4 regions of the Nonomuraea sp. NPDC050783 genome follow, and region 3 is predicted to be linked to each of the others. Evidence: riboswitches for the same ligand, from Rfam matches in the RefSeq annotation. Region 3 holds a riboswitch; each other region holds the start of a gene.
The links. A riboswitch is a leader RNA that binds a small molecule or an ion and turns the genes downstream of it on or off. The one in region 3 is predicted to bind cyclic di-AMP.

Region 1: it holds a riboswitch for cyclic di-AMP, as region 3 does, so the genes downstream of both, AB0H75_RS17890 (CHAP domain-containing protein) here and AB0H75_RS20000 (CHAP domain-containing protein) in region 3, are expected to answer to the same signal.
Region 2: it holds a riboswitch for cyclic di-AMP, as region 3 does, so the genes downstream of both, AB0H75_RS49120 (coiled-coil domain-containing protein) here and AB0H75_RS20000 (CHAP domain-containing protein) in region 3, are expected to answer to the same signal.
Region 4: it holds a riboswitch for cyclic di-AMP, as region 3 does, so the genes downstream of both, AB0H75_RS10400 (C40 family peptidase) here and AB0H75_RS20000 (CHAP domain-containing protein) in region 3, are expected to answer to the same signal.

What each region holds. Positions count from the first base shown of each region.
Region 1 covers NZ_JBFAHK010000006.1:87,021-89,211, forward strand. Annotated here, with positions in the region: gene AB0H75_RS17885 (alpha/beta fold hydrolase) at 1-245, shown strand, start outside; gene AB0H75_RS17890 (CHAP domain-containing protein) at 267-977, opposite strand; cyclic di-AMP (ydaO/yuaA leader) riboswitch at 990-1,126, opposite strand; gene AB0H75_RS17895 (Gfo/Idh/MocA family protein) at 1,249-2,191, opposite strand, start outside.
Region 2 covers NZ_JBFAHK010000046.1:15,453-17,643, forward strand. Annotated here, with positions in the region: gene AB0H75_RS49115 (response regulator) at 1-24, shown strand, start outside; gene AB0H75_RS49120 (coiled-coil domain-containing protein) at 78-1,103, opposite strand; cyclic di-AMP (ydaO/yuaA leader) riboswitch at 1,111-1,250, opposite strand; gene galT (galactose-1-phosphate uridylyltransferase) at 1,319-2,191, opposite strand, start outside.
Region 3 covers NZ_JBFAHK010000006.1:537,037-539,227, reverse strand. Annotated here, with positions in the region: gene AB0H75_RS20005 (hypothetical protein) at 1-115, opposite strand, end outside; gene AB0H75_RS20000 (CHAP domain-containing protein) at 395-1,099, opposite strand; cyclic di-AMP (ydaO/yuaA leader) riboswitch at 1,111-1,251, opposite strand; gene AB0H75_RS19995 (LLM class F420-dependent oxidoreductase) at 1,502-2,191, opposite strand, start outside.
Region 4 covers NZ_JBFAHK010000003.1:491,398-493,588, reverse strand. Annotated here, with positions in the region: gene AB0H75_RS10410 (class I SAM-dependent methyltransferase) at 1-427, shown strand, start outside; cyclic di-AMP (ydaO/yuaA leader) riboswitch at 715-872, shown strand; gene AB0H75_RS10405 (hypothetical protein) at 990-1,154, opposite strand; gene AB0H75_RS10400 (C40 family peptidase) at 1,165-1,500, shown strand; gene AB0H75_RS10395 (hypothetical protein) at 1,624-2,191, shown strand, end outside.

The DNA.
Region 1 (2,191 bases), 450 kb from region 3:
TGGCGCTGGCGGGCGCCGCCGACAGCCGCTACACGCTCGACCTGGTGCCCGCCCTGCGGGCCGACCGGACGCCGAAGCTGCTGGTGTGGGGCGAGGACGACACCTTCCAGGAGGTGCGGTACGCCGAGCGCTTCGCCGCCGAGATGCCGGAGACCGAGCTGGTCCGCGTCCCGCGCGCCGGGCACATCCCGATGGAGAACGACCCGGCCGCGGTCACCGCGGCCCTGGCCCGCTTCTTCGCCTGAGGGGGCGGGCCGGAGCCAGGCTCAGGAGGCGTACTCCGGGTAGCCGTAGCCGACGACCTGCGACTTCGGCCGGACGCGCTCCTCCACCTTGCCGTTGCCGGTGTTGCCCTCGATCGTGGAGATCGTGCCGTCCCTGTTGTCCTTGACGACGAACCCGACGTGGTTGATGTCGTCGAGGTCCTTGCTGCCGCTCCAGGAGAAGAACACCACGGCGCCGGGCTTGGCGAGGGTCCCGAAGCGGTCGTTGGCCTCGAACCACTTGGCGTAGGTGACGGTGTAGGCGTCCCAGCCGACCTGCGGGCGGGCGCCGGTCTTCTCGCCGACCCAGGAGACGAACATGGCGCACCAGGGGGCGTTGAGGTAGTCGGCGGGCCTGCCGCCGTCGCGGGCGATGGTCTCGGCGGCCCGCCGGGAGGCGGCGTACCACTGCTGGTACGGGGTGCCGCCGCCGGCGTCGTTCTCGCTGGTGCCGACCTGGGAGCGGGCCAGGGCCAGGACCTGGTCGGCGGTGACGCTGATGCGGGTCTCGTCGTTCGTGCGGGACCGGGGCGCGGCGTGGTCGGCGGCGTGGTCGGCGGCTGGGGCCTGCCCGGTGATCTGCTGCTCGGGAGCGGGGGCGCTGTCGGCGTTCGCGGAGGCGTGCGCGCCGAAGGCGCCGGCGATGACGGTCGCGCCGAGCGCGGCGCGGGCGATGCTCATCTTTCGGGCAGCGGTGATGCGGTGCTTGGCCATCGAGGGGCTTACTCCTTGCTTCCATGCCGCTTACCGGGTTAGCTGACGGGTTCGGGCGTGGAAGCTGCCCTACGGCATGTCTATGCCGATTCACCCCAAGGACGTGGGTCCCCGGTTCCGCGCACGGGCGGATTCAGCGGTCACAGGACGATCCTGTGATGCGATGTCACTCGCGATGGTCAGACATAGTCGGACAAACCGGACGTATGCCCTGAGATGCCCCACAAGGTAATACATGTGGCAAGGGGATTACAAATCCCTAAAAGTCCAGCTAGCCGAGTTGCCGCCGCGCGTCGGCCAGAAGCCCCATCATGGCAAGGGATTCGTCAAGAGGCATGATCGCCGATTCGGTCCTGCCCTCGGCCACCGCCGCGCGGACCTCGCGCAGCTCGCCGGCGTAACCGTTGTCGGCCGGGTCGAGCACGTGCTCCTCCGCCTCCGTGCCGGGCGGCCCGGTCAGCACGATCCGCTCCGGCGCCCAGAACGGCGCCGGGAGGTGCGCCCGCAGCCCGGTGCCCACCACGTGGGCGTCGTTGGGGTAGTGCGCCAGCAGCGAGGCCGCCACCAGGGCGTGCCCGCCCCCGGGATACACGAGCACCCCGGCCGCCTCCGCGTCCACCCCACTGGGCGCCAGGGAGCCGGTCACCCGCAGCTCGGCGGGCCGGCCGAGCAGGAGCTGGGCCAGCCCGAACGGGTAGATGCCGAGGTCGAGCAGGGCGCCGCCGCCCAGCTCGGGCGCCCACAGCCGGTGCGCCGGGTCGTAGGGCAGCGAGAAGCCGAACGACGCCTGCACCGAGCGGATCTCGCCGAACCGCTCGTCGGCGGCGAGCCTGCGGATGAGCGGGTTGAACCGCATCCACATCGCCTCCATGAGGAAGACGCCCGCCTCGCGCGCCAGGCGCACCATCGTCGCGGCGTCCTCCACGGTGGCGGCGAGCGGCTTCTCGCACAACACGGCCTTGCCGTGCGCGATCGCGGCCGCGGCCACCGGCAGGTGCTGGGCGTGGGGCGTGGCGACGTAGACCGCGTCCACGGCCGGGTCGGCGCACAGCTGCTCGTAGGAGCCGTACGCCGACTCCGCGCCCAGCGTCGCGGCCAGGGCCTGGGCCCGCCCGAGGTCGCGGGAGCCGACGGCGGCCACCCGCATGCCGGGCTCGGCCGCGATGGCCGCCCCCACGGTCCGCGCGATGCCGCCGGTCGCCGCTATGCCCCAC
Region 2 (2,191 bases), on a different contig from region 3:
CCGCGGGCTCCCCGGCGGTTCTGACCCTGACCTCCCTGACCCTGACCTCCCTGACCCTGGCCTCCCTGGCCCTGGTCTCAGTTCATCGAGATGTGCACGTGGTCGTAGTGGTTCTCGGTGATGCTGCCGCGGTCGGACATCGGGCGCCAGCCGGAGCCCGAGTTGATGCGCTGCTTCCAGATCACGTACTTGACGCCGAGTTTGTCCTTGTTCTGCAGGGCCCAGGCGGCGAGGCGGTCGCCCAGGGCGGCGTTGGCGGCGGTGGGCATGCTGCCGCCGGTGCTCATCATGAAGTCGCAGGCGCGGCCGAGCGGGTGCTCGCCGCCGGCGCCGGAGCGGAAGCAGCCCACCGAGAACGGCAGCGCGAAGTTCTTGCGTACCTGCTCGCGCATCAGGCGGGTGCGCGGGGTGATGTTGTCCGCGCCGGCCGGCAGCTCGGGGGCCCAGGTGCCGTTGGACGTGCGGCCGCCGGCGTACGGGACGAGGTCCGCCAGCTTCTCCTTGATGTCGTCGATGACGTCCTCGGCCTCGTCGCGCTGCTCCGCCACGTCCGCCGCGTCGTCGCGGATCTTGTCCGTCAGCGCCTCGGCCTCGGCGGCGGCCTTCTTCTTCTCGTCGCGGGCCTTGGCCACGTTCTGCACCAGCGCCTGCTGCTCGGCGGTGAGCTGGTCGAGGACTGCCGCGCTGGCGCCGTCCAGCATGAAGCCGGGCACCGGCGGGTTGCCGTTCTGGTAGCGCAGCCGGGCGAGTTCGGCGACGCGCTGCTCGGTCGTGGCCAGCGTGCGGTCGGCGGCGGCCAGGCGCTCCTTCGCCGCGCCGGCCGCCTCCTGCGCCTTGGCCAGCTCGACGCGCTTGAGGTTGTACTGCTCGATGAGCTTGTCGACCTTGGTGTTGAGCCGCTTGAGCTGGGCGCGGAGCTGGGCCTCGGTGGGCTTCGGCGCGGTGAGCTTCAGCGCGGTGGGTTTCGGCGCGACCGCCGCCACCTGGGCCCGCGCCGGGGCCGCCGGGAGGGCCGCGACCGTGCCGACGACCAGGGCGGCGATCAGGCCGGTGGCGGCGAGGCCGGAGCCGATGGCCTGGGGTGCGGGGGGCGAAGCCGCCACGTACTCGGGTTCCTCTCCCTCTGCCGGCCGGGTTAGCTGACGGGTTCGGGCGTGAGAGTGCGTCCCTACCACCGAAGTGGATTCACCCCAGGTGCGGTGGGTCCCCGGCTCCCGGGCGACGCGCCCGGGATTAGGCGTGCAACGGTTGTGACCACCGGTGCATATCGGGATGTTAGTGGTAGATCACGATTCATGCGACCTTAAGTAGAAATCTATTAGTGATCAAGTTGTGATCGGAGCATGCGGGCCGCCTCCTCCGGCAGCACGTCGTTGACGAACGCGCCCATCGCCGACTCCGATCCGGCCAGGTACTTCAGCTTCCCGGGCGCCCGCCTGACGCTGAACAGCTCCAGATGCAGGTACGCCAGCTCCCGCCCCTCCCGCACGGGCGCCTGGTGCCAGGCCGAGATGTACGGCATCACGACCCCGAACAGCCCGTCGAAGGCCCGCAGCACCGAGGTGTAGAGCGGCGCGAACGCGGCCCGCTCCGCCTCCGTCAGCGCCGGCAGGTCGGGCACCTGCCGGTGCGGGTACACGTGCACCTCGAACGGCCAGCGCGCGGCGGCCGGCACGAACGCCGTCCAGTGCTCGTTGGCGGCCACCACCCGCGTGCCGGCGGCCCGCTCGGCGGCCAGGACGTCGGCGAACAGGTTCCCCGGGCCCTGGTGGCGGGCGGCGGCGCCGAGCTGGAGCCTGGTGCGCGGGGTGACGTACGGGTAGGCGTAGATCTGCCCGTGCGGGTGCGCCAGCGTGATGCCGATCTCCGAGCCCCGGTTCTCGAAGCAGAACACCTGCTCCACGCCCTCGATGCCGGACAGCTCGGCGGTGCGGTCGGCCCATGCCTCCATGACCAGCTCGACCCCGTCGTCGGACAGGCGGGAGAAGCTGGAGTCGTGGTCGGGGGTGAAGCAGACGACCTCGCACCGGCCCGCGCCGGGCCGGACCGCACTCAGCCCACCCACATCCTCATAAGTCGCAAAATTTCCGGAAAAAGAGGGGAAGCGGTTCTCGAACACCACCACGTCGTAGTCGGAGGCCGGGATCTCCGTGAGCCGGTCCCCCGACGACGGGCACAACGGGCACTCCGC
Region 3 (2,191 bases):
CCTCGACCGGGGTGGGCCGCTCGCCCAGGAGGCGGCTGCGGGCGGTCGCGTACGACTCGCCGGTCTTCGCCATGCGGGCGCGCACGCGCCGCTTGAAGTCAGCCTGCTTGGTCATGGACGTCTCCCGCGCGCCGTCCGCGGATCCCCCAGCGACCGGTACGGCGGGCGCACGACCGACGAACAGATCACTCGTCCGGGAGGTGAACCTCCCTTTGCCTCCTGGGGTGACCCGGCTGGGGCGGGTCGCCGGAGGTTGGGCGCGGACGGCCGCACACCACCATGCTAGCGCCGGCATCGCCACTCACGACGAAAGCGCGCACCCCGGGGACGGGATGCGCGCTTTCGGCGAGGACGGAGGGTGGCGGACGGAGGGTGGCGGACGGGGGGCGGTGGATCAGACGGCGTAGTTCGGGTAGCCGTAGCCGACGACCTGGGAGGCCGGGCGGACCCGCTGCTCGACCTTGCCGTTGCCGGTGTTGCCCTCGATCGTGGAGATCGTGCCGTCGCCGTTGTCCTTGACGACGAACCCGACGTGGTTGATGGCGCTGAGGCTCTTGCTGCCGCTCCAGGAGAAGAACACCACGGCGCCGGGCCTGGCCTCGCCGCCCCAGCGGCCGTTGGCGGCGAACCACTTGGCGTGCGCGACGGTGTAGGCGTCCCAGCCGACCTGCGAGCGGGCGCCGCTCTGCTCGCCGACCCAGGAGACGAACATCGAGCACCACGGGGCGTTCAGGTAGGCGCCCCGGCTGCCGCCGTCACGCAGGACGGTCTCGCCGGCGCGCGGCGAGGAGGCGTACCACTGCTGGAACTTGGTGCCGCCGCCGTTGCCGTCCTCGGACGTGCCGACCTGCTCCCGGGCCAGGTTCAGGACCTGCTGGGCGGTGACGTTCACGCGGGCGCCGCTGTCCTGGGCGGAGTGCCGGGCGGCCGACGCGGACTGCTGGGCGGCCGTGTCGGCCTGCGCGGTCACCGCGGCCTGGGCGCCGAAGGCGGAGGCGGCGAGGGTCGCGCCCAGCGCGAGCCTGGCGGCGGGCAGCTTCGAGAAGGGCAGTTTCGAGAGGGACGGTTTCGGGGCACGGATGAGTCGGCTGATGGCCATGAGGCGATTGCTCCTTGCTTCCATGCCGCTTACCGGGTTAGCTGACGGGTTCGGGCGGTGGAAGCTGCCCTACGGCACGCGGACGTGCCGATTCACCCCGATCGGACGTGGGTCCCCGGTTCCGCGCGAGGCGGATTCAGCGGCCGCGGGCGACGTGGGCCCGCGGTGGGAGGATGGTGCGAACATGGCGCCCGGGATCCGGACGCCGCTCGGCGCGGCCCGCAGTCGCGGCCCCGCTCACGGACAGGTATAACAGCCCTCTGACCTGGGTCATTCCCGGGTCACGAAATCCCCATGACGGCCCGCGCGGGCATGGCCGGGGTCAGCCCCAGGTGAGGGGATCGAGGTGGAGGTAGAACCGCTCGCGGCCGCGGTCGGGGGTGTGGCCGGGGGTGTGGCCGGTCAGCGCGCCGCGAGGCCGAGTGCCGCCGCGGCGCTCTCCAGGGCGGCCAGGTGCTCCTCGACCGAGCGCAGCCCGGCCCGCATCGTGTCGATCGACAGGTGCGTGGCGCCGGCCTCCCGCCAGCGGCCCGCCAGCTCCTCCAGCTCGCCGGCGCTGCCCGTCCAGCTCGCCCGCCCCTCCATGCCGAGCCGGGACGGGTCGCGCCCGGCCCGCTCGGCGGCCTCCCCGACCACGGCCCTGGCCTGCTCCAGGTCGGGCCCGGGCGACATCTGCGGGAACCAGCCGTCGGCCAGCCGCCCGGCCCGCCGGTAGGCGGGGGGCGACTGCGCGCCGAACCAGACGGGGATCGGCCGCTGCACCGGCAGCGGCGCCAGGCCGGCGCCCGTCACCCGGTGGTGCTCGCCCTCGAAGGTGACCGTCTGCTCGCTCCACAGCCGCCGCATCACCGCCACCTGCTCCTCCACCCGCCGGCCCCGGCCGGCGAAGTCCTGGCCGAGGGCTTCGTACTCGACCCGGTTCCAGCCCAGCCCCACGCCCATGCGGAAGCGGCCGCCGGTGAGCAGGTCGATCTCGGCAGCCTGCTTGGCGGCCAGGACCGCCTGCCGCTGCGGCAGGATGATGATGCCGGTCACCAGCTCCAGCGACGTCAGCGCGGCCAGGTAGCCGAACAGGACCATCGGCTCGTGGAA
Region 4 (2,191 bases), on a different contig from region 3:
CATGCACCCGCTCGGCGCGGCACTCGACCACGCGTACGACCTGCTGATACCGGGCGGGACGTTGCTGGTGGACGAGTTCGCGTGGGACTGGGCGGACGCGGCCACCGCCGCCTGGTTCTACGATGCCGGATCGTTGCTGGCCGCCGCCGGCGTGGCGGACTTCCCGCGGGAGGGTGGCGATCCGGCTGGGCGGTGGCGCGCGGCGCACCACGACCATCATCCGGCGGCGGACATGCTGACGGCGCTCGGCGAGCGGTTCGAGGTGGTCAGCCTGCGCCGTGAACCGTACATAACCCGATATATCGGCGGAAAGGTCGTGAACGGTCACACCAAGGTCGTCGAGGAGCTGTGGCGCATCGAGCGTGACCGGCTCGCCGCCGGCGCCCTCGCGGCGACGGGGTTCCGGATGAAGGCGAGAAAGGTGTGACAAAAGTGACGAATGGGACCTTACACCGGGCTGTGCCGCGAATTGTGAGCAGGGTCACATTCGGGTAACAGCGTCTGGTGTTCCAGCAGGGGTTTCGATCCTGACTGGACTTCCTTTCTGATCTTTACAACCTGCCGTTCCCTTTGCCGATCCGTGACCTTTCGGCGTAACTTCTGGCGTCGCGACGGCACGCCATGTCGCCGCGAACCTCCATCGGTCCCCCCGATGTGTGCCAGATACCAATCCGCCGGTCGCGCCCGTACGTCCCCATGCGAACAACCTCAACGGGCGGCGACCTGCCGAATCCGTGCAGCCAGGAGCACGGAGCCGGGGAACCACCGATCCCGTCCCCGGGATCAGGGGTGAATCGGCGCGTATCGCGCCGTAGGGCTACTTCCAGGCCCGAATCCGTCAGCTAACCCGGTAGGCGTTCGTGGAAGCTCCAAGGAGAAATCCTGTCTACCTCCCCGCAGAACCCCCGTCTGTCCCGCCTTGCCCTGAGTGGCGCGGCGCTCACGATGACCGTGACGGCCGGAGGGACGATCCTCCATGCCCCAGCGGCTCAGGCGGCGACGACGAGCGGCTCGGCCGCGGCCTCCACCGTCACCACCACCACCGCCACCACGACCTCCGTGGCCAGGGCCGGCACCGCCGCCAGGTCGGCGAAGGCCAAGGTGAGGTCGGCGAGGACCGCCAGGGCCGCTCGGCAGAAAGCGAGGGCCTTCAAGGCCGTCGCCGTGGCCAAGAAGCAGATCGGTGACCCGTACCGCTACGGCGGCACCGGGCCCGGCTCGTTCGACTGCTCCGGACTCGTCCAGTACGCCTGGAAGAAGGCCGGGGTGAGGCTCCCGCGCGTGGCGAGCAGCCAGTTCGCCCGTATCAGGACGAAGGTCTCCTGGAAGAGGCTCAAGCCGGGTGACCTGATGTTCTTCAGCGGTCTCGGCCACGTCGGCATGTACGTCGGCAAGGGCAAGATGATCCACTCGCCCAGGACGGGCGAGCGGGTACGCATCGACAAGCTGAGCGGATGGCGCAGGTCGTCGTTCGTGGGCGCGGCCCGTCCCGGCGCGTGACAGCGGCCCCGCCACGGCCCCGGAAGGGACCGTGGCGGGGCCGCCCGTCTTCGTCCCCTTTGTCTTCGTCCCCTCTGTCTTCGCCTCTGTCTTCGCCCGGCGCGACTACTACTATCGGGCATCGTGTCCGAGCAGGTGAGCCGACGGGGTGCGGTGACCGCCCTCCTGCTCCTCGCCACCGCCCTCGCCCCGGCCGCGGACGCCCCTCTCACCGGCCCCTCCTCGCCGGTCCCCGGAGCGCGCGGCCTCTGGCCGGGGGAGTCCGTCACCGTCAGGGGAGCGCGGGCCGTGGTCGTCGGGCACGGGACGCCGCCCGCCACGCTCGGCGAGCTGGCGCGCCGGGCCGACACCGCCGCCCTCCGGGTCGCCGACGTCCTCGGCGGGCCGGTGCGTCCGCTGATCGTCGTCCCGCGCTCCGCCGCCGAGGCGGCCCGGCTGGCCGGTACGGGCCCGATCGACGGCCTGGCCGCCCTGGCCGACGGCGACCGGGTGATCGTCGTCCCCGAGGTCTTCGCCCGGCTCAACCCCACCGGCAGGGACGTCGTGCTCGCCCACGAGCTCACCCACGTCGCCGCCGGCACCGACCGGCTGCCGGTCTGGCTCTACGAGGGGTTCGCCGACTACGTCGGCTACCGCGACTCGGGACTGCCCGTACGGGTCGCCGCCGCCGAGCTGGCCGATGAGGTGCGAG